Regions from separate parts of the Peribacillus sp. NPDC097198 genome, predicted to be linked through region 2. Evidence: predicted binding sites of a transcription regulator. Region 2 holds the regulator's gene; each other region holds the start of a gene.
What was found. The regulator LexA, encoded in region 2, represses DNA repair genes until DNA is damaged. The targets are predictions, from matches to a motif close to CGAACATATGTTCG.

Region 1: a site for LexA is predicted at 8,469-8,482, ahead of addB (helicase-exonuclease AddAB subunit AddB). Genes of this name have one in related genera too.
Region 3: a site for LexA is predicted at 3,998-4,011, ahead of uvrB (excinuclease ABC subunit UvrB). Genes of this name have one in related genera too.

Annotation. Positions count from the first base shown of each region.
Region 1 is NZ_JBIWDO010000002.1:294,482-304,705, reverse strand. Features, by position in the region: gene ACIQXQ_RS04535 (class I SAM-dependent methyltransferase) at 213-989, shown strand; gene addA (helicase-exonuclease AddAB subunit AddA) at 1,110-4,847, opposite strand; gene addB (helicase-exonuclease AddAB subunit AddB) at 4,844-8,338, opposite strand; gene lepB (signal peptidase I) at 8,527-9,090, opposite strand; gene ACIQXQ_RS04515 (TVP38/TMEM64 family protein) at 9,124-9,738, opposite strand; gene ACIQXQ_RS04510 (YhjD family protein) at 10,025-10,224, shown strand, end outside.
Region 2 is NZ_JBIWDO010000003.1:390,026-400,249, reverse strand. Features, by position in the region: gene tkt (transketolase) at 1-1,399, opposite strand, end outside; gene ACIQXQ_RS07390 (DUF896 domain-containing protein) at 1,631-1,864, opposite strand; gene ACIQXQ_RS07385 (YneB family resolvase-like protein) at 1,929-2,585, opposite strand; gene yneA (cell division suppressor protein YneA) at 2,598-2,909, opposite strand; gene lexA (transcriptional repressor LexA) at 3,069-3,692, shown strand; gene ACIQXQ_RS07370 (hypothetical protein) at 3,885-4,172, shown strand; gene ACIQXQ_RS07365 (GlsB/YeaQ/YmgE family stress response membrane protein) at 4,343-4,579, opposite strand; gene ACIQXQ_RS07360 (peptide MFS transporter) at 5,333-6,826, shown strand; gene ACIQXQ_RS07355 (VanZ family protein) at 6,919-7,527, opposite strand; gene ACIQXQ_RS07350 (YqhV family protein) at 7,904-8,179, shown strand; partial or broken gene ACIQXQ_RS07345 (N-acetylmuramoyl-L-alanine amidase) at 8,406-9,098, opposite strand; gene ACIQXQ_RS07340 (CotD family spore coat protein) at 9,352-9,618, opposite strand; gene ACIQXQ_RS07335 (PH domain-containing protein) at 9,989-10,224, shown strand, end outside.
Region 3 is NZ_JBIWDO010000001.1:259,225-269,448, forward strand. Features, by position in the region: gene uvrA (excinuclease ABC subunit UvrA) at 1-1,875, opposite strand, end outside; gene uvrB (excinuclease ABC subunit UvrB) at 1,882-3,867, opposite strand; gene ACIQXQ_RS01335 (DUF2198 family protein) at 4,087-4,317, opposite strand; gene ACIQXQ_RS01340 (catalase) at 4,466-6,043, opposite strand; gene ACIQXQ_RS01345 (N-acetylmuramoyl-L-alanine amidase family protein) at 6,397-8,127, shown strand; gene ACIQXQ_RS01350 (MMPL family transporter) at 8,304-10,224, shown strand, end outside.

The sequences.
Region 1 (10,224 bases), on a different contig from region 2:
AGGCTAACTTTACTGTTTTGCCAAAACACGAATTCTTCTCAGATGAAGAGGAAGAAATGAAAGATGCATTTACTGCAAGTGGAGAAACACGCTTCAACGAAGGGTTAGCCTATGTCCATTGTGGCAATTAAATTTCATCATTAACTTTCATTTATTCTTTCATGTATAATTAATTTACTAAATATATCCATATTAACAAAGGGGGAATTAACTTGAAAACACTTCAAAATAAGAATGATAGCTGGAATGCAGATTTATACGATAAAAAGCATTCATTTGTTTCTGAGTATGGTCAAGACTTAGTAGATTTATTAGCACCAAAGCAAGGTGAAAAAATTCTTGACTTAGGCTGCGGGACGGGTGATTTAGCAAATGAATTATCCACTTTCGGTATTGATATCGTTGGTATAGATAACTCTGAAAATATGATTACTCAAGCAAGAATTAAATACCCAAAAATAAAGTTCATGGTTCAAAATGCAGTAGAATTAGACTTCCATAGCGAATTTGATGCTGTATTCTCTAATGCAACTCTTCATTGGGTAAAACCACCAATCCAAGCCCTACAATGTATTTACCACAGCTTAAAAGCAGGGGGAAGATTTGTAGCTGAGTTCGGAGGAAAAGGAAACGTTCAAATCATAACAGATGAAATCATTCAACAAATCGAAAGAGAAGGGATAACGTTTAAGAAAGAAAAATTCCCGTGGTTTTATCCTAGTATTGCTGAATACGCAACTTTAATGGAAGAAGCAGGATTTAGAGTAACCTTTGCTCAACACTACGATAGGCCGACACAATTGGACGGAGATAAAGGGCTGAAAAATTGGATTGCTATGTTTGGTAATCATTTATTTGATGATGTTCCTGAACATAGGATAAAAGATATCATTACAAACATTGAGAATAATTTAAAAGATACTTTGTATAAAGACGGAAATTGGGTAGCTGATTATAAAAGATTACGTGTAATTGGTGTAAAGAAATAAAGAAGGAAGGGAATCAATGGTTCCCTTCCTCCTTCATTTTTTATGAAATTTAAATATCTACCTACGAAAACAGCCATTCAAAAAAGGGGTGTCCCTCAGCTGCAGACCCCCCCTTCTCTTTTACATTTCCAATAAGTGCGAGCCATCAAAGAAAAATAAATAACGGCTTGTCACTTTTTTATTCAAAATCCCTTCAACCGCTCTTGTGTAAAGTTCCAATTGCATACGGTAACGGTCGGCAAGAATGTCTTTCGCACCTTCATATCCACTAGCAAAACGTCCAGTTATCGCATCCGTTTTATAATCCAGCAGAACAAGGCCTTGTTCATCTTCAAAAATACAATCAATGACACCTTGGATCAAGACTTCCTCTTCACCCTTTTCCCAATCACTATAAGCCTCTTTAGCTGGAAGTGACATCGTGAACGGTACTTCACGTCGAATTGTCGGCGCCTTACGCAGCCTCTTTCCAATATCACTTTCAAAGAAATCGATAATCGTTTCCGGATTCACGGCTTCTCTCTGTTCTTCAGTCAACAGCTCGCGCTGAATCAAGTCAACGAGTAATCGCTCAATGGAGGGAATGGTGATGTCCGATGTCAAATCGATATGCTGCATGACTAGATGCGTAATCGTTCCCCTTTCAGCGGGTGTCAGAGATTTTTCTTGCATGAAGACAGGGCGTTTCGTTATCGGGCTCTTGAATTTACGTAATAACTCAGTAGAACTCTGCTCGTCTCTCAGCTCATATTGACGCTTCAACTCTGAAACGGACTGCTTGGATCGATGCACAGTCGCCTCATGTTCCCCATACTCCCAATTCAATTGCTCCTTAACAGCATCGACAAACTCAGATTCCAAGTCCACCTTTTCGGATTTCCGAACATGTTCCAGCAATTGCTCCTGTAAAATAGCTTCTTCCTCATCCAGAACGGTCAATTCCTCCATTGGAATGACAGAGATTGACCAATTTGATGGATGGGATTCCATTTCAAAACCAAACCCAGTAATGCCCTGAAAATCTCGATGACGCACAAGGGAAGGACCAATCCAGTCGAGGTAACTTTTAGCTCCTGCCCGCGCGTGGTCTTTCAGGAGCCATTCCCCATGCATTGCTTGACTTATCCATTTTTGCTGTGTTTTTTCGGCATCACTTATGCTGGCTATCAGATGGAGCTTTTCCTTCGCCCTCGTCAACGCTACATAGAGAACACGCATTTCCTCGGCAATTAACTCCAACTGTTTCTTTTTCTTGAAAGCAAGCTGTGGGAGTGATGGGTACGTTATCCGTAACTCGGAATTGACATACTTCGCCGCAAATCCATAATCCTTATCCAATAAATACGGCTTCCGCAAATCCATCATATTGAATTGTCTCGCAAGGCCTGCAATGAATACAATCGGAAACTCCAACCCCTTTGAGGAATGGATCGTCATCAGGCGTACGACATCTTCCTGTTCACCTAAAGCCCGTGCCGCACCTAAATCATCTCCACGCTCCTGCATTCTTTCGATGAAACGCAAGAAACGGAAGAGCCCACGGAATGAACTCGCTTCATATTGTCTGGCCCGATCATATAATGCCCTTAAATTGGCCTGACGCTGTTTGCCGCCTGGCATTCCACCAGCAAAATCGTAAAATTGGGTTTCGCGGTACAAAAGCCAAATTAAATCCGACAACGCTTCCTGTCTAGCCAGTTTCCGCCACTTCACCAGCTTTTTATAAAAGGTAGAAGCTTTACGATATAGGTCCGGATGCTCATCCGGATCACCCTTCCTATAGAAATCGGCTAGCGCCTCATAATACGTACCTGTGTGGTATAAACGAATTTGAGACATTTCCTCCTCATCCATTCCTACAATCGGAGAGCGGAGAACGGATGCCAATGGGATATCCTGCTGCGGATTATCTATTACTTTCAATAAAGAAATCATGATAGCAACTTCGGTAGCTTCAAAGTATCCAGAGGACAAGTTGGCATAGACAGGAATCCCTTGCTTCTTGAATTCCTCCATAATTTGCGGAGCCCATGGCATAGAACGAAGAAGAATGACCATATCACGGTATGTTGCAGAACGGTATTGCTTGGTTTTCGTATCATAGATTTGCTGTTTCTCGTTTATGGCCTGTTTTATGAGCCTCGCCATCATCCTAGCTTCCAGTTGCGCTTTTTCCAATTCCTCGGCTTCAAAACCTACCTCTGAATCCTCGTTATCCTGTCCGGCTTCACTTGTATCTGCTGCTCCATCAATTAAATGAAGTTCAATGGGATATTCCTTATCTTCGGGATATGGCGCACCTTTTTTCAATTGCGCATCCTCATCATAATCAATCTCACCGACAGTCAGCCCCATTAGTTGCTGAAACAAGAAATTCGTCCCATCAAGCACTTCTCTCCGGCTCCGGAAATTACGGTTTAGATCAATTAGCAATCCCGAATCAGCGCCATCATGGGTAAAGCGCGAATACTTTCCAAGGAACAAATTCGGTTCAGCAAGCCTGAAACGGTAAATCGATTGTTTAACATCGCCCACCATGAACAGATTTCCACTATATTCACCATCTGCCGTCACCAATCTTAAAATGGATTCCTGAACTAGATTCGTATCTTGATACTCATCGACAAGCACCTCTTTGAATTGATTCCGATATTCAATGGCGGCCTCTGACGGCGTGCGTTCCCCATCTATGGTTTCACCCGTCAAAATATCAAGGCAATAATGCTCCAAATCGGCAAAATCAACCAAGTTCTTTTCGGACTTTGCAGCAAAGAACCTTTGTTCAAACTGTTTTACGAGCATGATGAGTGTATCGACATACCCCTTCAATTCCCGGATATCACGTAGATAGCTTTCAGGCTTACGTGAAAAAAGCTCTTCTTGCAGAGATTTAATAATTTTCTTCGCTTTATCACGTTGCTTCGTGGCTTCATCCACAATTTCCTTATTAAAATCTTCTCCCGTACAACGCTTTGCCGTTCCAAACTTCACGTTTTGAATTTCTTCATAAAGAGCATTCCAGGAAGAATCTTTCACGCGGGCCAGTTTCGCGACCAAATCAAGATCGGCTAAATAGTTTTCTGCCCTTGGAGCAGGACCACCCGGAACCTTTGTCAATTCTAGAGATCGCTCCAACAAATCCTTTGCCGTATCCAACTGCAAACCAATATCGAATTGTAGGGACTCGATAAATGGAAGATCATCTATCCCTGCCCCTTCCGCCAGATCATACATCTGGGCTGCATGATTTAGCCATTGGTCGGGATCTGGATTCGAACGGGAGAAATCATACAATGACCGGACAATATTTTGCAGTGCATCATCGTTTCGATCGCTTGTAAAGGCATCGACCAATTTAAAGAATGCTTCATTGTCACCTTGGCCATATTGCTCCTCGAAAAGTTCTTCCATCACTTCATCGCGCAGAAGCTGCGCTTCCGTGGAATCGGCAATCCTGAATCCAGGATCAATATCCGTCAAATAGTAATATTTCCTGATCACTTCTAAACAGAAAGAATGAAGCGTGGAAATGGACGCACGGTTAATCAGGCTTAACTGCTTACGCAAATGCTGTGAATGGGGATTTTTACTGATTTCCTTTTCTAATGCTTCACTAACTCGATGGCGCATTTCGGCGGCCGATGCATTCGTGAAGGTCACCACCAATAGCTCATCCACATCGATTGGATTATCTTCCAATATGACCTTTTGGATAATCCGGTTGACAAGCACCGCTGTTTTCCCGGATCCTGCAGCGGCGGCCACCAAAATATCCTGGTCTTTCGCCCAAATTGCTTTCCATTGTTCTTCTGTCCATGTCACGCCTTCAGGAATGGCGGGAATCATCGTTTTACTCATCTTTCACCCTCCCCCCTTAATAAATCGAGAACATCATTTTGCTTTTTCTGTGGCAAATTCCTAAATTGATTCTCTTCGAGCGACTGATCGAATTGGCAGACGGATTTGAATGAACAGAAAGTACATGGCGTTTTTTCTTTCATTTTATATGGGGTTATGCCAACATCCCCGTCGACCATTCGGTCACCTGACTCTTGATAGACCTTTCGAACATGCTGGTTAAGCAAGGAGAAGTCTTCACGGCTGGCCACTTTAGAGGCCGCTAAAAGAGAACCGTCTTTTTTAAATCCGGCAGGTATGACATCCGATTTACTGGAAGTATCTATATCAAGGGACGTGTCCATCATCTTGATTACGTTGGTTTGATCTAATACTAGGCCGTTCATTTTAAAACTCTTATAAATTTCTTCATCGATTTTATCCAAGCTAAGCATGCCTTTTGATTTCACGACCGGATTATGAACATGGAAATAAAGGACACCGGCTGGAATCGCCTCTTTACCGATAAGCGATTGGGATTGTGAAACGACAATATCGAGATAGGTCAGCATTTGCAGGGCAAGCCCATAGTAGACTTCACTCATGTTCAATTCCTTTTCACTCGATTTATAATCAAGGATACGCAAATAGACGCCACCCTCATCCTCATCGGCCTTATCAACACGGTCAATCCGACCAATCAATTCCATTTTCGTCCCATTTTTCAAAGTGAACGAAAGTGGGGGCAGTTCTCCATTTTTTCCGAAGCCCAGTTCCAAACCGATTGGGGCAAACCCACTAACCTTGGCATGTTCACTCAAGACAATCGAAGCCCGGCCAATCACATGCTCCAGCTTTCTGCGCAAGTAATGATGGCGGTTCGTACTTAGCAGGATTTGATTCTGGAGCTTTGGTGCAAGCTGTTCCACCGCTTTCCTAGCCAACTCCAAACATTGCTCCTTGGTCAAAGAAGACCACGGGATATCATGCTCATTTAAATAATCCGAAATCATTTTTAACGCCCCATGGAACATCTCACCGATATCCGGTGCGTCCAAACGGAAAACCTGTCGTTCCCTTAGTTTCAAGCCATGTGCGGCATAATGGGAAAACGGGCAGCTATTGAACATTTCCATTCTCGATACACTAGTCAGAATGGTTTCGCCATATAATTGCTTACTCGTTTCCTCTGATAGTTTCATGGTTTTATTTTGGTAAAAAAGACTCGATAGCACCTTAGTGGCTGTCGGTCCAACCGTCTCGTCCTCCATGATGGAATTATAGACATCCCACCAAAGCGGATGGATTGGGTAGTTCCGTTTTTTCAACTGTAATTGCGCAGCCAGATAAGACAGGGCCACTTCTGAGTTCGCTGCATATTTCACCTGTTCCCCGGCAGGCAGATCAGATGGATCGTTCATATAAAAAGCCTCGTTCACATGCGGCAATACATCCCTCACTCGTTTTAAATAAGAGGACGGGAGAAGGGATTTTCCCTCTTCATCAGCGAGTGGATAAGATAAATAAAGGGATTCCGAAGGTGTAGTGAAGGCTTTATAGGCCGTGAATTCCTCATCCAAAAGACGAACTTTTGAACTTGGAGCAACATCAAGCCCGCTCGCCAAAAGCATGTCGCGGTCACTATCGGAAAACACTCCATCAGAAACGGCTTTTCCTGGTAAGACCCCTTCATTCAGGCCAATGACGAAAGCCGTCTTCACGTCATCCAATCGGGACAGGTCCAGATTAGCGACAAGGACTTGATCGATTGCCTGTGGCACTAAGGAAAATTCCAATGATTCCAGACCTGCTTCTATAATGATTGCAAACTGTTTCATCGAGATTTCCTCTTCACTTAACAGTTCCACGAATTGATCAAGCAAATCAACAACCGCATTCCACGATTGTTCATGTTCCCTGGCTGACACCAGATCGCCATCCTCTTCTGCTTCAAGCTTCATCTTTTCCAATTTTTCCGGTACATGCAATTCTTCCAAATACAAATAAAGGGCCTCGCATAATTCTCTTCCATTCGCCGACTTCTTCACCCGTTTTGATAGCTTAATGATGGGCTCTGTAAATAGGTGTTTCAAATCATTGAGCTCTTGCTCCAGTTGCATTTCCTTACTCGTCTGGGAACGGTCCTCAAGCTCCAATCCACGGAAGCGACGGTAGGTCCAACGATCTTTTGTGGTCCATCCAGCCCCTTTGATTCCCCTGGCAAGCACGTAGTTCTCAAGTTTGTCTACTTGTTCGCGCATTCTGTCATGACTTTGTTGCAGGGGAAATAGAAGTTCGGTCTTAATGGCACGAAAGACCGGTTCATAACGCCAGAACCCATTGATGATCTCAAGTGTTGACCGGATCAGCTCAATCAATGGGTGATTGAGCATCGTCCGTTTGGAATCGACGAAAAGCGGAATTTGATAGTCACGGAAGACCGTCTGGAGGATATCTTCGTACGCATCCCCATTTCGCATTAGAATCGCAATATCGCGAAAACGGCACTGACCTTGTCTGACAAGCGTCAGGATGTTCCGAGCCACCCCTTCAATCTCCGCTCTTCGGTTAACGGCCTGAGCAATCGTTACACCAGATGGCTGATCGTACTTTTGTGCGGGACGAAGCGCAAAATATGTTTCAAGGTGTTTCAGCCCAGGATTTCGATTGAACTTCGCCGTGCTGTTCAGAATGTGGTCCTGTTCGATAAAGACCCCCGTTCTTTGTCCCGCTTGATAAAGCTGGTTATAGAGATTTCCCGTTTGCCTGAACAAATGCAGATCATCCGGCGCAAATTGCCTATAAGGCTGGTCGAGCGTCAATGCGATGGTCACACTCTTACATAGCTTCATCATTTCTTCCACGATCATTAATTCCTGTGGCGTCAGACTGTAAAAACCATCTATATAGATATCTGCATTTTTTATATACGAAGACTCTGCCATTTTTTCTATCAGTAAAGTGAAATAATCCTCTGAATCTAAATATTTTCCGATCATTTCATCCTCAAATGACTGATAAATGAGCTCAAGATCAGATAATTTATCTTGTACTCCACCACCACCCGGTGACTTTTCGTCCAAATACCTCCGAATATCACCCGGCTGGATGCAGTACTGCTTGAATTCGGCAAGCATCTGCTCCATCTGGGAGACGAATCCTTGCTTGTCCGCTGATCGGCGGAACATTTTCAATTCATCTTTTTTATCCTCCATGATTTTCCGTATCAACATATTAACGCCGACACTGTCCAAATGGATTCGGCTCATGCCACCTGTCTCCTGGAGAACTCGCCATGCAAGCCGGCTAAAACTGAATACTTGCGTCCGAATCATTCCTTCGAGTCCCGGCGTCTTAATTAATTTATATTCTGATAAAAATGTCATCTGATCAGGAACCAGATAGATGATCGGATTCCCTTCAGGATTCTCCATTAGCCCGTTGCGGATTTCATCCAATACCTTCGATGTTTTACCTGTGCCCGACCTTCCAATTAAAAACCGGAGTGACATCTGTTTCCCCCCTTTTTATTTCAATATCTCTAGACCTATCATACCAGAAATACTGTCTATTTTTTGACACGATTCTTCTTCCAATTATGTCTCTTTTCCCTATAGTTTACCGCTTTCTAACGACGAAAACCAACCATACGTTCGTATTCCGTTCAAAAAAAAGCCCTTCCTATAGAGGGCTCCCACAGTCATTCACCTATAAAATCCACATTGAAATCTTGTAATGGCCAATATCTTACATCGACTTTGCCTACTACCTTATCCATTGAAATATAACCTAGGTGCCGGCTATCCTCACTTTCGAGTCGATTATCACCCATAACGAAAAGCTTGCCATCAGGAACTATGGATTTGCCCGTCAATTCTTTCAATGTAAAATCACCCGTAAAATCCTGGCCCGGGTATCCTACCTTTAAATGATCAAGGTAAGGCTCAGTCACTTTCTTACCATTTATGTATAGCCAATCATCCTCATAACGAATATCGTCTCCTTGAACACCTATTACCCGTTTTACATAATTCTCCCCGACATGCGCATGGAAAACTATAATATCAAATCGATTGATATCGCTGATTTGGTATTTCACTTTATTTACAATGAGTTTATCGCCTTCACCCAGTGTAGGTTGCATGGACTCCCCTTCTACGGCATAGCTTGAAAAGAAAAAGGTACGGATCAAGATGTAAATGATAAAGGCTAGCACGCCTGATTTTATCCAGTCGGATACTGAATGCTTTTTTGATTTTCTCAGATTCCCCAACCCCTACTAGTTGTATATTCTAAGCTATTTCCCTTCTTCTTTTTTCATGCTTTTATTTAGCCTTACTTCCAATCTTTTTCCGACAACCCAAAGGATGAAAATGATGATTCCGACAATCACGGTACGTAATGGTTTTTGAATCAATGATACAATATCGTATCCGACGAAACTGATCGTAAAGATCATCACTGCCTTTCCGCCGATTACCGCCAGCGCATATTGTAACGTGCTAACCTTCGAGAGCCCTGCAACGATATTAACGAGGGCAGATGGCGTAAAGGGGAAACAAAGCAAGAGAAACAATGGACTGAAACCATGGCTTTCCACCCAGTTCATCAATCTTTGCACCTGTTTATGTTTCTGAAGAAAACGGAAGAATCTCATCTGTCCATATCGTCTAAAAACAAAAAAGACCAGAAACGCTCCACCTACCGCCCCAATCCAAGAAAATAAAAAACCCCACCATAGGCCAAAAGCTGTAGCATTGGCCACGACAAACACAAATAAAGGTAAAAAAGGCAAAAACGCTTCTAACATCGGCAACAAAATTCCTGGAATCGGGCCGAATGAACGATATTGCTGAATAAGCCCTGATATATGTTCAAGAGTAATCCACTCAAATATAGTATCCAAATTCATGACTATCTCCCTTGGCTTGCTTTCTATTCAAGCAGCATCACATAATAAAACCGTTCTAATTTAGATATAACACTTTCTTCTTAAATTGCAAGAATAATTACCCATCTATCATCATACTTTCCCTAACTCAGGAAATCATAATCTTATTAACGAAAATTTCACGTGATTGACAAAAGCGCTTGCATATCAAATCCACTTAAGTTAGGATATTAAACAGAACATACGTTCTATAAATTATCCGACATACATAAAATAAGAGAACGTTAATTAGAAAGGGGCGGTCATGATGACCCGTATTCCAGAGGCTGACCGAAATATGATTGAAAAAGCCATCTACCTTCCCATGGTGATTACAATCTTAAACCGGGATCTCAAGGTCATCGAATCAAGTCCGTTTAAATTAAAAAGGCCCTATTCAAAACTTATTGAGCGTGCTCTAAAGTCAGTCCAGGAGGATCTCGTCGAGGTTCGTCGCTATTTGCGCAA
Region 2 (10,224 bases):
CAGCGATACTGTCGTGAGTGAATACATAGGTTACAGGAAGGCCCATTAAGGCAGCCATTCGGATGGATGGACGTAGATAATCAGAGAATACGAAGAATGTTCCACCGTAAACCTTGATGCCACCATGTAGCGTCATCCCGTTCAATGCTGCTCCCATAGCGAATTCACGTACACCAAACCAAATATTACGTCCACTATAATTTCCAGGCAATAGATCTGTAGCACCTTTGATGGATGTATTATTTGATCCTGCTAAATCAGCTGAACCTCCAATAAGGCTAGGTAGTTTTTTCGCTAATGCATTCAATACTTCTCCACTTGAAGCACGCGAAGCCAATGTCTTGCCTTCTTCATAAACTGGAATTTCCTGATCCCAGTCTGCAGGTAGTTCACCTTTTATAGAAAGCTCCAGCTGTTCTGCGAGCTCAGGGTACGCTTCTTTATATTTATTAAATAGTTCATTCCATTCTTGTTCTTTTTTATTTCCAGCTTCTACACAAGCTTCATTAAAGTGTGCATATACTTCATCCGGAACATAAAAGTCTTCTTCGAATGTCCATTTGTAAGCTTCTTTTGTCAACTTCATTTCATCAGCACCAAGAGGAGCACCGTGAGCAGCAGACTTACCAGAGCGGTTAGGAGAACCATAACCGATCACTGTCTTCACTTCGATTAAGGTTGGACGAGCTTCATCAGTCTTTGCTTCTTCAATGGCTTTTGCGATTTGTTGTAAATCGTTGCCGTCTTCCACTCTCAGATACTGCCAGCCGTATGATTTAAAACGGTCTGCTACACTTTCACTGAATGATTGGCTAAGATCTCCGTCAAGAGAAATATCGTTTGAATCATATAAAACGACAAGTCTTCCTAGTTGAAGATGGCCTGCTAAAGAAGCAGCTTCAGCTGAAACGCCTTCCATTAAGTCTCCATCCCCACAAATACTATATGTATAATGATCAACCACATTATAAGAATCACGATTGTAGCTTTCAGCCAAGTGACGTTCTGCCATTGCCATACCTACAGCCATTGCAATCCCTTGGCCAAGTGGTCCAGTAGTGGCATCTACTCCAGCAGTATGTCCGTATTCAGGATGCCCAGGAGTTTTACTTCCCCATTGACGGAAACCCTTTAAGTCATCCATTGTCAAGCCGTAACCTGATAAATGCAGGAGACTGTATAATAGCATGGAACCATGTCCTGCCGATAAAACAAAACGGTCTCTATTAAACCAATCAGGATTTTTCGGGTTATGATTCATATAATCAGTCCACAGCTTATATGCCATGGGAGCTGCACCCATAGGCATGCCTGGATGACCTGAATTAGCCTTTTCAATTGCATCGATCGATAATGTACGAATTGTATTAATAGAAAGTGCATCTAATTTATCTAACATGTGTAAAACATCCTTTCCTGTAGTGTACCTCTTTATATTATATTGACTAACTTAATATCACAACTAAAATAACCATTTCTTGCACAGCTAATTCAATTTTCTACTAATTAAGGATTCACCAAGGTTAGGTTAAACCAAAAAAGAGAATACATACATCGATGCATTCTCTTTTTTCACTTTACATTCCTCATGAGTAATCCTAATGATGGGGCCATCATCAGTCCTTATTGGTTAATGTAAACCTTTTTTTTCTTTAATATTTTTTATTTTTTGAGGCGTGACATCATTACCTTCTGGATCGATAACTTTAACATTTTCCAGCGTATCAGCCATCGAACGTCTAAATGTCTCCAAATACTCACTTCGTAAGGAAGTTTGCTCTTTCGCCTCTTCTACAGTTAAGCCCTCTCCTTTTGCTTTTTTAGAAAGTTCATTGATACGTGCCATTTTTTCTTTTGATAGCATAATTTTTCTCCTTTATATATACGGATATTGACATGGTATTAAAAAAAAAGTGAAATTACAAGTTCTATGATTGATTCTCCGGTATACCCTGCTGGTATTCCAAGAATCTGCGGTGTACCGTTGCTTTTGACACGTCATAGCCAAAGCCTCTCAGTGTTGCCGCAATCTCGGCAAAAGTTAATCCATTCGAACGCAGTTTCACAATTTCTTCTATGGGTACTTCTTTACGATCCCTGCCAGTGGAGTTTCTTTGGTTCTTCAGGTTTTTCTGGGGGCGGTAGCCATTTTCAACGGCCCTAAGCATACCACGTTTAATTTTCAGGTTATGTAGTTTGCGTTGATATTCTTCTACAATACCAACAATTTGGATAACCATGGCATCAGAGTCCGATAACTCTAATTCACCATCATGAGAAAGTGTGAAAATCTTCACTCCTTCTTTAAGTACAACATGAAACAAGGCAATTTTAGCATTTCCTCTTCCCAACCTAGTTTCATCTTGTATCAGGAGAACATCCGCTTCTTTTGTCTTAAAAAGATCAAGCATGTCAAATATCCCGTCACGGTTCAGTTCGTAACCACTTGCCTGCTCTCTTATTATTGAAACGACTTCCATGTCATTATGTTCTGCTAACTTTACTAATTCCTCTTCCTGCCTAGCTAGCGAGGTTTCCTGTGTTTCTTTTTCTGTACTTACCCGACAATAGATGACTGCTTTCATATGAACCTACCTTTACTGCTTACTAGCCAAACTTTGGACTACTTTTTCACTTTCAACTGGTATGACAATGATTTGACCTGCCTTAATCGTATCCGCCCTTACACCGTTATACTCTTCTATCCAACCAATGAATTCTTTTTTTGTCAATTCGGTTTGACCATATTCTTCTGAAATCTCCCATATAGTATCACCTTCGTTAATTTCAATCGAAAGGAAATCCTTATTTTGATTACTATCTAATGTGAAAGAGAATAAAATAGACAAGATAAATACAAATCCTGCTAATAGAATCGTATAGATATTATTTTTGCAAAATGTCTTCATTAATATCCCTCCGTAGCGAATGTACGTTCGTTTTTAGTTGATAATTGAATTATAATACGAACGTTTGTTTCAGTCAACAACCAAATTCGAACTTATGTTTGTATAGCATGGAGAGCCATGCTATAATATAGCAAAGAATTATAGAGAAGAGGTGCGTATATGACTAAACTATCAAAACGGCAGCAGGATATTCTTGATTTCATAAAAGATGAAGTTCGTCAAAAAGGTTATCCACCTTCCGTTAGAGAGATTGGCGAAGCTGTGGGACTTGCATCAAGTTCGACTGTACATGGACATTTATCTCGTTTGGAAAGCAAAGGCTTAATCAGACGCGACCCGACTAAACCAAGGGCCATTGAGATTTTAAATATAGAAGAATCTAATAACATTCCAAAAACAAACGTAGTTAACGTACCACTTCTCGGAAAAGTAACCGCAGGTATGCCGATAACTGCCATCGAGAACATAGAGGAATACTTCCCTCTTCCTGAAAGTATGGTTCCACATGATGATCATGTGTTCATGCTTGAAATTATGGGTGAAAGTATGATTGAAGCGGGAATTCATGATGGAGATTATGTCATTGTAAAACAACAAAGCAATGCCAATAACGGAGATATCGTCGTGGCCATGACGGAAGATGATGAAGCCACCGTTAAACGATTCTTTAAGGAACCGGATTACATACGGCTTCAGCCAGAAAACTCCAATATGGAACCTATCATTCTAAGAGATGTAACCATTCTTGGAAGAGTGATCGGGCTATATAGGCAAATTCACTAAAAGCGCGCAAATTGCGCTTTTTTTATTTGTTTTAAGTCTATGTATTACATCCTATGTATATGACAGAAGCAATATTATAATATTTTACTAGAGAGCATTGAATAACAAACCGAGTCAAAATAACAAGGTATAATTCTTTTATATCCGGTGAAATTAGTTCAATAGACATTTCTTTTTGAAAGTGGTGTTACTATGGATTTTCCGACGATACATACGAATTTTTGGGATGCTGTAATGGCTATCCCAACTATCATGATTTTGACCCAAATTATAAAGTTTCTCTTTCCTATCCCCCGAAGTTACGTACCCACTATTGCGTTATGTCTTGGTTTAATCATTTCTATATTCATAAGCCATCGGCATAACTTGACTACCGGGATTTTTATGGGATGGTTTTACGGATACGCCAGTATCGGTAATTACGCCGCACTTAAAACAGCTTTCGTATCCTTTAGGAACTCTGATAATCATTCGGATTGAGTAAACACTGATCGATCCTTTAATCGAAACCTCTATTTTTTTACGCAAAAAAACTGTCCAGTATTGTTGAACAGCATTTTCAAGCAATAATGGACACATATAGATCAGCTTTCTCTAAACCATCTACACGTGATTCTGGAAAATTTATTCAATCGTGTACCCTCTGCTTTCTACCTCCATCTTGTATTTCTCATGATAATGGATACAATGAACACTACAATTATGGCACCCAGTAACGCAGGCACAATGTAAAACCCTTCTGTTTCAGGTCCGATTGGCCCTAATATTGCAGTACCAAGCCATGCTCCAACAAATCCAGCAATGATATTTCCAATAATTCCACCCGGCATATCCCTTCCTAAAATCAGGCTTCCCAGCCATCCAATTATTCCACCAACAATTAACATCCAAATTAGCTCCAAAAATAACCACCTCCTTTCTCTAAAATTTATGAAATTTTTTTATTAATAGAACAGACTTGTGACTAATGAAAATCACTTTAAGCTCCTCAGGCAATAAACTTATCGGCTGCTTATATACTTCTACCTATATAGGTACTATAAAAGGCCGCCCTAAAAAGGGTGGCCTTTAGTGTTTGATCTTCCGTTCTCCCTACCACAAAGAAAACCATCCAGTAAGAATGGTTGAAAATTATTATTTGGTTATAATAATAAATGCCGCCAGATAACTGCAATTATCTGGCGGCACCACATGGTAAAAAAGAAAACAATTAAATTGCTTTCTATACTAGAATAAGTATTTTGGCTTCTTTTGTCGATATGACAATATTCCTATTTTCAATTATTTACACTATTTCCTACCATACTTTTTTAATATTTCAACCTTTATTCATCATCATTTTTTCTACACAACCATTTAAAATTGGATTTTCATAACTTGTTGAAGGTTCTTGCAATTCGAAACCCCAAATCATTTACTTATTGGATTATATATCAAATGAACGGTGCGTTTTCAATCCAAAGTGATTAAAGGGCTCTAATATATACCTTCTTACCTAATTATACTATTTCGATAGTCCTGCATTTTACTAAAATGGAATATAAACACAGGTTATTAAGAACTATTATTAAAATACACTAAATATTCTTTACAAGAGCTCTAAGAAAAGTTATTATACAATAATAAAAGGAGGAGAATGTATGTCATCAATAAATAAACAGAAAATTTTGGATAGCATTCCTCAAAAAGGTTTTTTCGGAAACCCTAAAGGACTATTCACTCTTTTCTTCACGGAGTTTTGGGAGCGCTTCTCCTATTATGGTATGAAGGCCATTCTTGTATACTATATGTATTATGAGGTATCTAAAGGCGGACTAGGTCTTGATGAAAAAACATCTCTAGCCATTGTATCCATCTATGGGTCGTTAGTATATATGTCCGGAATTATTGGTGGATGGTTAGCCGATAGGATCTTCGGAACATCGAAATCCGTTTTTTACGGCGGTATATTGATTATGCTTGGTCATATTGCCCTTGCGATTCCGGGCAGCATTTCCATGTTCTTCGTTTCCATGATACTAATCGTTATAGGTACAGGTCTTTTAAAACCTAATGTATCCAGTATTGTTGGAGAGCTATATGCGGAAGACGATAACCGTCGTGATTCTGGTTTCAGCATATTCTACATGGGAATAAACACGGGTGCATTCATTGCTCCGCTTATTGTCGGAACAGTTGGAATGAATTACAATTTCCATCTTGGATTCGGCATTGCAGCCGTTGGTATGTTTATTGGATTAATCGTCTTCATGGCTACAAAGAAAAAAAATCTGGGACTTGCAGGAATAACCCCTGTCAATCCTTTGGCTTCTAATGAAAAGAAATCTGTTTACACTAAGATTGGGCTAGCTATTATAATTATTGCCATCATTTGTGCAATCGCTATCTCAAATGGTCTCTTAACACTTAATAGCTTCATCGGGCTTGTTGGTATCCTTGGAATTCTAATTCCTACCATGTATTTTATTGTGATGTATCGTAGTCCGAAAACAACATCTGTTGAGCGTTCACGTTTACTAGCCTATATCCCTTTATTTATAGCAGCTGTTATGTTTTGGGCCATTCAAGAACAAGGCTCAACTATTTTAGCAAATTATGCTGATAAACGGACACAGTTAGAATTTGCCGGTTTTCACATTTCACCAGCATGGTTCCAATCTTTAAATCCATTGTTCATCATTACTTTAGCACCTTTATTCGCATGGTTATGGGTTAAATTAGGGAAACGTCAGCCAACTATACCCCAAAAGTTTTCGATTGGCCTATTCTTTGCTGGTTTATCATTCCTAGTAATTTTGGTTCCCTCTTATTTTGGAGGAGCCGGTTCATTAGTTAGCCCATTATGGCTTGTACTTAGTTATTTCCTTGTAGTAATTGGAGAGCTTTGCTTGTCACCTGTTGGTATGTCAGCAACCACTAAACTTGCTCCATCTGCGTTCTCAGCACAAATGATGAGTTTATGGTTCTTAGCCAATGCAGCAGCACAAGCATTAAATGCTCAAATTGTAAGATTTTACTCTGCGGACACGGAAATGGTCTATTTCGGGGCTATCGGAATCACTTCATTGATTTTAGGATTTATCCTATTGGCAATATCACCAAAGATTCAAGGCTTTATGAAAGGCTTACGTTAACACAAAAAAAGCCAGCTTCTCCTATCATGGAATAGCTGGCTTTTTTTGTTTTTCGTCAACACTGTATGTTACTGAACCCTACCGGATTTTCATTATGTACTCCGCTTTGCGGGGATAATATCTATCACTTTCACGAACCAACGATACAACAAATATCCCAAATATACCCCAATAAGGTTCAAAATAAGATCATCTATATCCAAACTTCCTCTTTGAAAAACATACTGGCATATTTCTATGATTGAGATTGAGAAAAAGGGAATAAAAAATTTTGGAATACCGGTCATCTTTTTTCCTTTTCTGGATAGCAGGTACAATCCAAATGGAATGAATAATCCTATATTGGCACTTAGATTATAAAAAGAAACAAGCCAATTCGAATCACCAGTCAAATAAGTGCTGATTGTAGATAACGGGATAATGTTATACGAATATTCCTGTCCTTCAGGTCGGAAGAAAAGTAAAACTAGCAAAGAGAAACTATAACCACTTATCGCTACCTGCCAATACAATCGGGGTAGTTTTATTGTTTCCCCCCTGACCAATAAGACGATCATCAACACAGAGACTACAATACAAACCCATACAACCATGATCACCCAAGGGTTCAAATAGAATAGGAGTTGAAGAAAAATAGGTAGACCACCGAAGAATAACCCCTGTGAGAACAGAAGCGTAAGCAATAGCGTTTTATAAGTCATATGGGGCCCTCCTTCAAACGAATACCATTACATCCTAGGCTATTGAGGACATACCGTCAATATGAAAGATATAGCGCTTGGTACAACACTCATAAGATTTCCTACTTTTTCTCTCCCTTGACATACTCCTTAACACGTAATTTCTGACCGACTTTTATTATATATATATATATATATATATATATTGGTATCTATCGGCTATCGTACTGTTTAGCCAAGAAAGATCTTGTCACCTGACTTCCACCTGACCCCCTTCATAAAGTCCATAACGATGGGTATTTTCAAATGGAACGACCACCGGGATAGGATAAAGTTGTCCTATTTTTTAAAATAGATTCATAAGATAAACGTGCACAAAAGTTCGGAGGGGAAAATCATGTTTATAGCTTTTGAAAAAGCCGTTCTTATAATGGGTTTACTTCGTTTGCTTTCGGGAAGTATAGAAATATTCGCAGCTATACTCATGTTAAGACTTAATGATATCGAAAAAGCATTGGTTGTGAATAGTTCCCTCGCACTCGTTGGACCTATAATACTTATTAGTACAACAGCTGTTGGTTTATTCGGGATGACCGAAAAGCTTTCCCTCTTTAAAGTTTCATGCATCTTTATAGGAGTGACCATTATATTTATTGGAATAAAAAGCGAATAATAAGCATAAAACAACCATTCTCAATAAATGGGATTACCCATGATAAAACATTTCGGCACCTTTTTGATTTCACCAACGATATTTTCAGATTATCTACATATATGACAGCCATTTCTACAATTCACTTAATCAACTTCTTTAATCTCAATAAGAGATGGGATTAGATATGGTGTGTAGTGTGGTATCTCGAAGTACTTGATAATGTTTCATTCACCATCCAGAGCTATCATTTCACTCGCAGTTTTTGACCGATTTCAAGGTAATTGGGTTTAACCTTAGGGTTCAAAGCTAAAAGTTTAGACACACTTGTTCCATATTTTATGGCAATGCTATAAAGAGTATCACCCTTTACAATCGTGTGAGTGTTACTTGGTACCTCCTCTTTCCCTTTTCAAATTGAATGATTTAACGATTCCATTGATATGTCCTTGAGCCAAATTTTCAATAAAAGCACTCTTTTTCAACTTAGAGGCATCAGAAACATTATCGATGAAGCCATTTTCAGTCAATAAAGCAGGCATAGTGGATTCCCGAAGCACATGTAAATTTCCCGTTCTTTGCCCACGATCTTTCAAATCCACAAGTTTCAGAATTTCAGCGTGGATATTATCCTGGTACTTTTTAGTAACCTGATTAGTGGATGTATAAATATAATCTTCATATCCTTGTCCACCACCGGCATTAATATGGACGGACAAAAAGAAATCAGCTCCCCAAGCATTTGCTTCGTTTGTCCGTGCCGATAAGGACGGATACGTATCTCCTGTACGACTCATCTTTGTCGATACATTCTTATACCGTGCAAGAAACTCCCTGATTTTTTTAGCAATTTTTAATGTAAGATCTTTTTCTTTCAATCCATTACCTATGGTGCCTGAATCTTCCCCCCATGACCTGGATCAATATATATTTTCACCATAATTATCACCTCCTATTAATTCTATGTATGTCCCCTATAAATGCTTGTACATATGTCATTTGATTACCCTCAAAGCAGTGATACACGACTAAAGAACTGCATAATACAGGGATGGCCCTTATTAGAATGACAGTACAGCATATATTCTTTTAAATTCAAATGATTATTACATAAAAGTATGTTCTACTCTTTGAAACTGACTACTTCTTAAAAAGAAAAGGCACTCATGTCTGATGAGTGCCCTACATGTTAATTATCTATTCCAAAACGGTCTGCAACGATTAGAGTTATTAACATTGCTTCCGCAGTCTAAATTTTCTTCCACTGTTTCATATACTTCCCGTTCCCTTACAGGATAATAATGTTCATTTCTAACAATGGTTCTATTTACATTGATAACTTCAGTAGGGTGTATATGCTTCACTACCCGTCGATTCACTCTGGTATTAACAACCGTTTCAGTTGGGCTAGTAATCACTTCTTCCCTTTGTTCACGGCACTTCCTACAATTACAACTCATTATAAAATCCCACCTTTAGTTAGTTTTAGTACTTACAGTGTAGCTTATGAAGTAAGGTGGTAACTTGTACTAAACGAATACACTAATTTTTATATTGGTCAGGATAATATAAATGAAACCACTGAATGAGTCATTACTAGTCAAAAATAGATCATTTGTATTTATAATCAAAGTAATACAAGAATAAAGGAAGTTATACGGTTCCCCTCAACAACACTGCCAATTAAAGATAAAATGACCAAAATTGCCCGCTTACAATACTAATTCAATAGTGCTACTATTTATTTAGGTTTTTTTACCTATTTTAAATATAAGTCAAAAATTAAACACGGATTTTTAGAGTAAAACCAAGTTTTAAGGAGGAAATAGCATGGGATTCTTAGATGGATTAATCGGTAATGCTTCAACGATAAGTAAAGATGAAGCAATAAAAGAACTAGAACAGATTCTAGCGAATGGTGAGGATGTAGATGCTGCGTTTAAATTAATAAGAGATTTGATTGTATTTACAGACAAACGCCTTATATTAGTGGATAAGCAAGGAATTACTGGCAAAAAGGTAGAATACCATTCCATACCTTTTAAAAGCATTTCCCATTTCAGCGT
Region 3 (10,224 bases), on a different contig from region 2:
GACGTTTTTTAGGTTATTTTGCTTAGCCCCTTTGATTTCAATGAACCGTCCGTCGTTTTTTCGGCGTTCTAACGGAAGAGGGATGAACTTCTTTCCGGAAAGGTATTGGCCCGTTAATGATTGGGGATTATTCATGACTTCTTCCGGGGTGCCGGCAGCTACGATTTCTCCACCATGTTCACCTGCTCCCGGTCCCACATCAATCAGATAATCTGCCGCAAGCATCGTATCTTCATCATGCTCGACCACGATGAGCGTATTGCCGATTTCACGCATGTTTTTTAGCGTGTCAATCAATCGGTCATTATCACGCTGATGCAGACCGATGGAAGGTTCATCTAAAATATACAGCACCCCCGTCAGACGTGAACCTATCTGGGTAGCCAACCGGATACGCTGAGCTTCCCCACCCGATAATGTTCCTGCTGCCCGGCTTAACGTCAAATAATCCAACCCGACGTTATCAAGGAAACCAAGGCGTTCGCGGATTTCCCGTAAGATCAACTTCGCAATCGCGGCTTCTTTTTCGGTCAACTCCAGGTTATCGAAAAACTGCAAGGAGTCTGCAACCGATAAAGCCGTTGTTTCACTTATATGGACACCTTGAATGAGGACAGCGAGGCTTTCTTTTTTCAATCGATGCCCCTTACATGTGGGACACGGATTCTCCGACATGTATTTCTGCATTTGCTCCCGTATATAATCGGAGTTCGTATCCTTAAAACGCCGTTCGATATTTCGTAAAACCCCTTCAAACGGAATATGGCCTTCCTGCACTCTTCCAAAATCATTTTTATAGCGGAAATAGATCTTATCCTTACCTGATCCCAGTAAGATTTTCTCCAGTTTCTCTTCCGGAAGGTCTTTGACCGGGATATCCATATCGATGTCATAATGAGTCGCTACAGCTTCAAGGAGCTGCGGGTAATATTGAGAACTCGTCGGCTCCCATGGCGCTATGGCATGCTGGCGAAGACTTAACTCTTTATTCGGGATGACCAGATCACGGTCCACTTCAAGCCTTGCACCCAAACCATCACAATCCGGACAGGCCCCGAATGGACTATTGAAAGAAAACATCCTCGGCTCTAACTCCCCAACAGAAAAACCACAGATTGGGCAAGCATGATCCTCACTGAAGAGTAATTCTTCTTCGCCCATCACATCTATAATGACCTTGCCATCCCCAAGCTTCAAAGCGCTTTCCAAGGAATCTGCAAGTCTTGCCCTGATTCCTTCTTTGATGACGATCCGGTCAATGATGACTTCTATTGAATGCTTTTTATTCTTTTCAAGGGTGATATCATCACTGAGGTCATACATCTCCCCATCAATCCGTACACGGACATACCCTTGTTTCTTCACTTCTTCCAGCACTTTCACATGCGTTCCTTTTCTTCCTGAAACGAGTGGTGCCAATACTTGAAGCTTTGTCCGTTCCGGATAGTCAAGTATACGGTCAACCATTTGTTCAATCGTCTGGGAACTGATTTCGATATGATGGATCGGACAAGTCGGCCGGCCGACCCTCGCATATAGCAATCTTAAATAATCATAAATTTCCGTTACGGTTCCCACAGTGGAACGAGGGTTCTTGCTCGTCGTTTTCTGATCGATCGATATCGCCGGAGATAACCCTTCAATCATATCCACGTCTGGTTTATCCACCTGCCCTAAGAATTGGCGGGCATAAGCCGAGAGTGATTCGACATAACGTCTTTGTCCTTCCGCATATATCGTATCAAAAGCCAAGGACGACTTCCCGGAACCGGATAATCCCGTTAGCACCACAAGCTTATCCCTCGGTATCGTGACGTCGATATTCTTGAGGTTGTTGGTCCTTGCACCCTTAATCACAATTTTATCCATTGCCATGTTTCGTCACCCTTCCGCTTTTAACTCTAATATTAAATCACGCAGTTCGGCAGCCCGTTCGAAATCCAGTGCCTTTGCCGCTTCTTTCATTTCTTTTTCCATGCTTGCCACCACTTTTTCGCGCTCTTTCTTCGGAAGCTTAGACAGTTTGATAGCCGGATCTTCCTGATACGCTTCCCCATCTTCAGCAACTTGCGTAGCCCGGATGGAATCCCTGATATCCTTTTGGATGGTCTGTGGTGTGATTCCATGCTTTTTGTTGAATTTTTCCTGGATTTCCCGTCGGCGCGTCGTTTCACTGATGGCCAGTTCCATCGAATTCGTTATCCGGTCAGCATACATGATGACGTGCCCGTTTGCATTCCTGGCGGCACGGCCCATCGTTTGGATGAGTGAACGTTCCGAGCGGAGGAATCCTTCTTTATCAGCATCGAGAATGGTCACCAAGGACACTTCGGGGATATCCAGACCTTCCCGCAAAAGATTGATCCCGACAAGGACATCATATTTCCCCATCCTCAATTCCCGGATGATTTCAATTCTTTCCAACGTTTTTATCTCAGAATGAAGGTACTGAACCTTGATTCCTATATCCTTCAGGTAATCCGTTAAATCCTCGGACATCTTTTTCGTCAATGTCGTAATTAAAACCCGTTCATCCCGTTTAGCCCGTTCCTGGATTTCACCTATCAGGTCATCAATCTGCCCTTCAATCGGTCGCACTTCAATGGTGGGATCAAGCAATCCAGTAGGTCGGATAATTTGCTCGACCATTTCCGGTGTATGTTCCAATTCATATGGTCCTGGAGTTGCCGAAACGAATATGGATTGATGGACTTTCTTTTCAAACTCCTCGAATCTGAGTGGTCGGTTATCTTTCGCAGAGGGCAGGCGGAATCCATGGTCCACCAATACCTGCTTACGAGCCTGATCGCCATTGAACATGCCGCGGATCTGTGAAAGGGTCACATGTGACTCGTCGACAATCAATAGGAAGTCTTCCGGAAAATAGTCAATCAAGGTGTAAGGTGTGGCTCCTGCGGGGCGTAGTGTTAAATGACGGGAATAGTTCTCGATACCCGAACAGAAACCCATCTCCCTCATCATTTCCAAATCGTAACGGGTCCGTTGCTCCAATCGCTGTGCTTCAAGAAGCTTTTCATCTTCACGGAGTTCTACCAATCGTTCTTCAAGTTCCGTTTCAATATTTTGAATCGCCACATTCAGTTTCTCTTCACGTGTGACGAAATGGGATGCCGGAAAGATGGCGATATGTTCCCGTTCACCAGTGATCTCGCCAGTCAGGGCATCGACTTCCCGAATCCGGTCAATCTCGTCCCCGAAAAACTCGACCCGAACGCAGTGTTCATCTTTTGAGGCCGGGAAGATTTCAACTACGTCTCCGCGGACCCTGAACGTTCCACGTTGAAAGGCAATATCATTTCTCTCATATTGAATATCTACAAGTTTATGCAGCAGTGCATTTCTGTCTATCTCCATACCAGTACGCAGCGATACCACCATCTCCCTGTATTCTTCCGGGGAACCTAACCCATAAATACAGGATACACTGGCAATGATGATGACATCTTCCCGTTCGAACAAAGAGGATGTCGCCGAGTGGCGGAGTTTATCGATTTCATCATTGATACTGGCATCTTTCTCTATGAAAGTATCAGTGGAAGGCACATAGGCTTCTGGCTGATAGTAATCGTAATAGCTGACAAAGTACTCAACCGCATTATTGGGGAAAAACTCTTTGAACTCACTGTAAAGCTGCCCTGCCAACGTTTTGTTATGGGCAATGACAAGGGTAGGCTTATTGATTTGTTGGATGACATTGGAGACAGTGAATGTTTTCCCTGTCCCTGTCGCACCAAGCAGCGTCTGCATACTCTTTCCTTCTTTTATGCCAGCAACAAGCTTTTCTATCGCCGCTGGCTGATCTCCCTGTGGAGAATATTTTGAGACTAACTCAAACGTTTCCTTCACCAAGCATGGCCTCCTACTGAATTAGTTTTATATGAAAAAAGGGATATGATTTATTCCTTCTATTTATTCCGTTTAAAGAACTATATATACACATTCTACCACAATATCCTCAAAACAAACCACCGAAAAGCGAACAAACATTCTGTTTCGCGTTTTATAACCTAGCAGGTCAAAGAGTCCTTTTCATAGAAATCGAGACAAAAAAAGCACCTCTATAAATTAGGCGCTCTTGGCTGTTCGTTTCATCATTCTTTTTGATAACCAGAAACCCACCGTCAGTGATAGTGCATCAATGATTATTAATAAGTTCGTATGTGTATAACCTTTATATGCGGAAGCGGCGATCAATGCAACCGTTAGTATAAGACCTACAATATAGTTATAGGTGACCCTTGAAAATAGCATGACTAGAAGACCGGGTAATAGAAGGGCTGAAAGAAATTTAATCATTTTTTCATCTCCTTTGTAAGAGAAAAATAGAGTAGTTACAGTTTAAATGATTCCTTGGTTTTTTGCCAATCTATTTCCTGCAAAACGAACAAGCGGTATACAAAAGGGAAACCCCCTTCAAGGAAGGGAGTTCACTTTTTGCATCCTATTAATATGGATCGGCGTCATGACCTTTTTCGACCGCTTCCTCTGGATTGTCCGTACCACCCATTGGTTTGGAAGACTCGGTATGTTGGGAAGCTGCCGCTAATCCATCTTTCAAACGACGGCCATAATCTTTATCGGCCTCTTCAGCAAGGGCAATCATCTTCTCTTGAATGCGTGGATCAGCAGGTGCGAGTGCATCCACTAGATTGGAGATCAATTCGTCCCTTTCCCAATCCTCGAATTCACGATACGTTTCACCTGCTTGTTTCGTGTTGCTTTGGCGATCTATCGTTTCACGGACCAGTTTGCCCTCCACAAAAGGGGTATACTCTTTACCCGTCTGCTCAGCCTCTTTCAATCCTCCTACAGTCGATGGTTCGTAGTTGATATGAGGACTTTGGTTTCCTCTACCCACTTCATACTGCATTTGGCCGCCCGTTTGATTGGTCGCCGTCCGTTTTTTCGGTGCATTGATCGGCAGTTGCAGATAATTGGCCCCCACGCGATGACGTTGTGTATCCGAATACGAGAATGTGCGGCCTTGGAGCATCTTATCATCCGAGAAATCCAATCCATCTACAAGGACTCCCGTTCCAAAAGCAACCTGCTCGACTTCGGTGAAATAATCTTCCGGGTTCTTATTCAAAACCATCGTGCCGACATGCAGCCATGGGAATTGGTCTTTTGGCCAAATCTTCGTATCGTCCAATGGATCGAAATCCAGTTCAGGATGGGCATCATCACTCATGATCTGTACATTTAAATCCCATTCTGGGTAATCCCCATTTTCGATTGCTTCATATAAATCCTGTGTAGCATGATTGAAATTCGTCGACTGAATCTCATTCGCTTCTTTCTGCGTCAAGTTTTTGATCCCTTGCTTTGGTTCCCAATGGTACTTGACCAGGACTGCTTCTCCCTCTTGATTCACCCACTTATACGTATTGACCCCGGAACCCTGCATCATGCGGTAGCTAGCCGGAATGCCCCAAGGCGAGAATAAGAAGGTGATCATATGGAAGGTTTCCGGAGAACTTGAGCAGAAATCGAAAATCCTTCTGCCATCCTGAATGTTCGTAACCGGGTCGGGTTTGAAGGCATGGATCAAATCGGGAAATTTCATGGCGTCGCGGATAAAGAATATTTTGAGGTTGTTCCCTACTAAATCCCAGTTTCCATCTTCCGTATAAAACTTAACGGCAAATCCACGAGGGTCACGTAATGTTTCAGGGGAGGTTCCCCCATGAATGACCGAAGAAAACCTGACGAAGACCGGTGTTTTTTTACCCGCTTCTTGAAAGACCTTTGCTCTCGTATATTTAGAAACCGGCTCGTCTCCCGCCTTGCCTGTCGGAACAAAATATCCATGTGCACCTGCACCTCGTGCATGTACCACCCGCTCCGGAATCCGCTCTCTATCGAAGTGACTCATTTTTTCCAGGAAGTCGTAGTTCTCTAATGTACTTGGTCCCCTGTTTCCAACAGTCCGGATGCTTTGATTATTCGTTATGGGGTGCCCTTGTCGGTTGGTCAAGGTTTCTTCCGATTCATTATTCGTCTCTTTTGGTTGATCAGACACTAAATTTCCTCCTTTGTAAATATCATCCATCACTCCAACTAACATCCCCAATTCCTCAAACTTCACTCATATTAATTCAAAATTCTTCAATTAATGTAAATTACGTTCTAATTACCTACAAAAAGTTCCAAAAAACACCTACTAATTGATGTGAGTATATTGTACTATTATTAATGAATCTCCTTCACACTATCGCCAATGATACCGATAAAAATCATGGAGATTACTCCAATGAAGGCATCTCCGCAGTATATGTGCACTTATATTCACTTACCAAGGGTTATTCTGACCCAACCTCTGGATGAACCATAACCATTCGATTATTTCAGCATAATTTAAAGGAGCGAGCTTTAATGAAAAGAAGAATAATCACCTTATTTGCAGCAACCTTGGTTTTTTTGACGATTTTCTCGTATCCATACGCCACCGATCAAGTTCAGGCCGCTTCCAAAACGGCCAAAGTTACAGCTAGTTCCCTCCATATAAGAGAACAGCCTAAGACAACGGCAAAATCTCTGGGCCTAATTAAAAAAGGAAAAGAAGTGACCATCTCTTCACAAAAATCCGGATGGTCGAAAATCAAGTATGGAAAACTAACGGGCTGGGTGTCCACCACGTATTTGGACGAGTTAGGTTATGTGACAGCTTCCTCGTTAGTATTAAGAAAATCAAATAATACAAGCAGCAAGGCTCTCGCAACCTTACCTAAAGGAACCGTTGTAGAAATTAAATCGACCAAAGGCAATTGGCTACAAATCTATGTATCTTCCAAAAAGAAAACCGGTTGGGTTTCTAAAACATACATATCTAGTTCCAAGCCTACAGCCACCGCTAAACCGGCAGCTGTCAGCACAACCAAGTACTATGTTACAGCCAGTTCATTGTATGTCCGTAAGTCTGCCAATACCACGTCAAAGAAGCTGGCGACGATCAATAAGGGCGCTGCCGTTACCTATATTAAAAAATCGGGTAACTGGGCAAACGTGAAGACGGCATCCGGCGTGACCGGATGGGCTTCCTTAACCTATCTATCTAAGAAAAAACCTACTGCATCTCCTTCAGCCGTTAAGGAAACGACTTACTATGTAACAGCTGCCGAGCTATATGTAAGGAAATCGGGTAACTCAAAAGCTGACAAAGTCACCACTCTAAAAAAAGGGGAGGCTGTCACGCTTTATGAAGAGAAAGACAAATGGGGAAGAATCAAAACGGCTTCAGGGAAAACAGGTTGGGCTTCCCTTACCTATCTAGCAAAAACCAAGCCGAAAGAAACAAAACCAGTAACAACCACACCACCTAAAGTAGAAGCACCTAAAAAAGAAGAACCGGTCAAAACCAAGCCAACCAAATACTATGTCATTTCCGACTCGTTGAACATTCGCAATGGACCTTCGGCAACGAATAAAATACTAGGGGCCGTCGATAGAAGTGATAGTGTCATAGTGACGGAAACACAAGGAGATTGGGGCAAGGTCGAAACACAATCCGGTTTGGTAGGATGGGCCTCCCTCACGTATCTATCGAAGACCAAACCGAGTGATGGATTTAAAGGCAAGGTGATCGTCCTTGATCCGGGGCATGGCGGGTCTGACCCTGGGGCATCCGGGAAAAATAATCGGGAAAAGGATTTAACTCTTTCCACGGCTAAAAAGCTGAAAGCCAAATTGGAGGAGGCCGGTGCAAAAGTCGTCATGACACGAACAGGCGATACGTATCCCTCTTTAAGTAAGCGAGTGGAAATCAGCCAGGCCAACAAACCCGATGTCTTTATCAGCATTCACTATAATGCTGGTCCCAGCTCAGCCAACGGCATTGAAACATTTTATCTAGCATCGAATGTCAATGAAAAAGAGCTCGCACAAACCGTACAAGCGGAAATCATTAAAGAAACAAAATTGAGGGACCGCGGTGCCAAAACGGGTAACTTCCAAGTCATCCGGGATAACAAGCAAGCTGCGATATTACTAGAATTAGGGTTCATCTCCAATTTGGAAGAAGAAAAGCTCATTGCCACGAGCGCCTATCAAGACACGGCCGTCACTGGTATCTTTAATGGGTTGAAGAAATACTTCAATTTATTTTAATGAATCAAAAAAGCTTTGGAGGGATTTTCCTTCCAAAGCTTTTTTTTAGAAATTCAAGAAACCGCATACCCAGTTTTGCAAATAGGAATGTTTCCCCTTTATAATTAAGAGTGGATTATGATAAAAATTTCAAAAGTGAGGTGCCTTCATTGAACATATTAGGAAGATTAAGCAAAATGATGACCGGAACAATCAGCCGTTGGGTTGTCATCGCCATCTGGATTATTGCGACAGTGCTGTTAACCTTCACGTTACCGGCAGTGAATGATAAAACGGAAAATGTTCCTACTGATTTACCTGCAGACTCAGATTCTGTCGTAGCGGATGAACTGATAAAAAAAGAATTCCCTAATTCCTCAGGGATACCTGCCTTGCTTACATGGCATCGGGAGGGTGGACTGACTGATGCTGATTTAGCTGAAATTCAAAACCTTTCCAAAGAGCTTACAGAAAGTCCCTTAAAACAGCAATCCTTCTTACCTCCTCTTCACAACGCTCCACTGCCCGCACTAAAGGGCTCTGTTTCTGAAGATGGTACGACTTTCGTACAGCCCCTCTTCTTTGAGGAAAGTGCCGGGACAGCCGTTTTGGAAAAAAATATTGAACGCATCAATAAATTAGTAACCGAACGCGTCGGTACGGACCCTTCAAAGGTTAAAATCAACTCTGAAGACCTGTCCCTTCGTGTAACGGGTCCTGTCGGGATCTCCGTCGATGCGACTGGATTATTTGCCGGTGCCGATATTCAATTACTTCTGGCAACGGTTATACTCGTTCTTGTCGTCTTATTACTTATTTATCGCTCACCACTTTTAGCGATCATTCCATTAATCGGGGTCGGTTTCGCTTACCTTGTCACAAGTCCTATCCTAGGATTCATGGCAGACCACGGCTGGATTACAGTCGATGCGCAGGCCATTTCGATTATGACCGTATTGCTATTCGGGGCGGGAACCGATTATTGTTTATTCTTGATATCCCACTACCGTAGTGAATTGAGAAGACACGAAAGCAAACGAGAAGCCATGATGGCTGCCTTTAAAGATTCTTCAGGCGCCATTGCGATGAGCGGTCTGACGATCGTCGTCTCCCTATTAACATTGCTCGTGGCTCAATATGGTGCTTATCATCGTTTCGCCGTACCATTCAGCTTATCCATATTAATCATGATGATTGCTGCCTTAACTCTCGTTCCTGCACTACTTTCCGTTTTCGGCCGGGCCTCTTTCTTCCCGATCGTTCCACGTACACCCGAAATGGAAGAAGCACGCGCGAAGAAAAAGGGCAAACCCGTCAAGATACACAAAGAAGGCGGACGCATTGGAAAATGGATTGGGAATATCGTTACAACCAAGCCGTGGACCGTCATCCTTACTTGTTTGATTCTTTTCGGCCTTTTAGCTGGCTATTCATCACAAATAAAGTATTCCTATGATATCCTCTCTTCTTTCCCAGAAGACATCAACTCGCGTGAAGGGTATACCGTCATTTCCGATGCCTACTCACCTGGTGAACTTGCACCAGCTACAGTCGTCATCGATACGGATGGCAAGGATATCGATTTAACAGATTCCCTGAAGGATATGAGCCTGATTGGAAGTGTCTCAGAACCGGTCAGGAGTGAGACCAATAAGGATTTACAATCCTATGAAGTCAAATTCAATATCAACCCATACGATACGAAAGCGATCGACGCCATTTCAGATATACGCAGTTCCGTAGAAAAAGAACTGAAAGATGCGAAGATCTCATCCGTTGATGAAAAAGTATGGATTGGCGGCCAGACAGCCGAGCAACACGATAAACGCGAAACGGTCAAGGCAGATGAATTCTTGGTCTTCCCAATCATCATCGTCTTGATTTCATTGCTACTGTTAGCCTACCTTCGTTCCGTAACAGCCATGGCTTATTTAATGGGAACGGTTATCCTTTCCTTCTTTGCCGCTATGGGCTTAGGCTGGATCATCCTTCACCACTTCATGGGTGTGGATGCAATTGAAGGTACGATTCCGTTGTATTCATTCGTATTCCTTGTCGCCCTAGGAGAAGATTACAACATCTTTATGGTATCCAGCATATGGCGCAAGAAGAAGACGA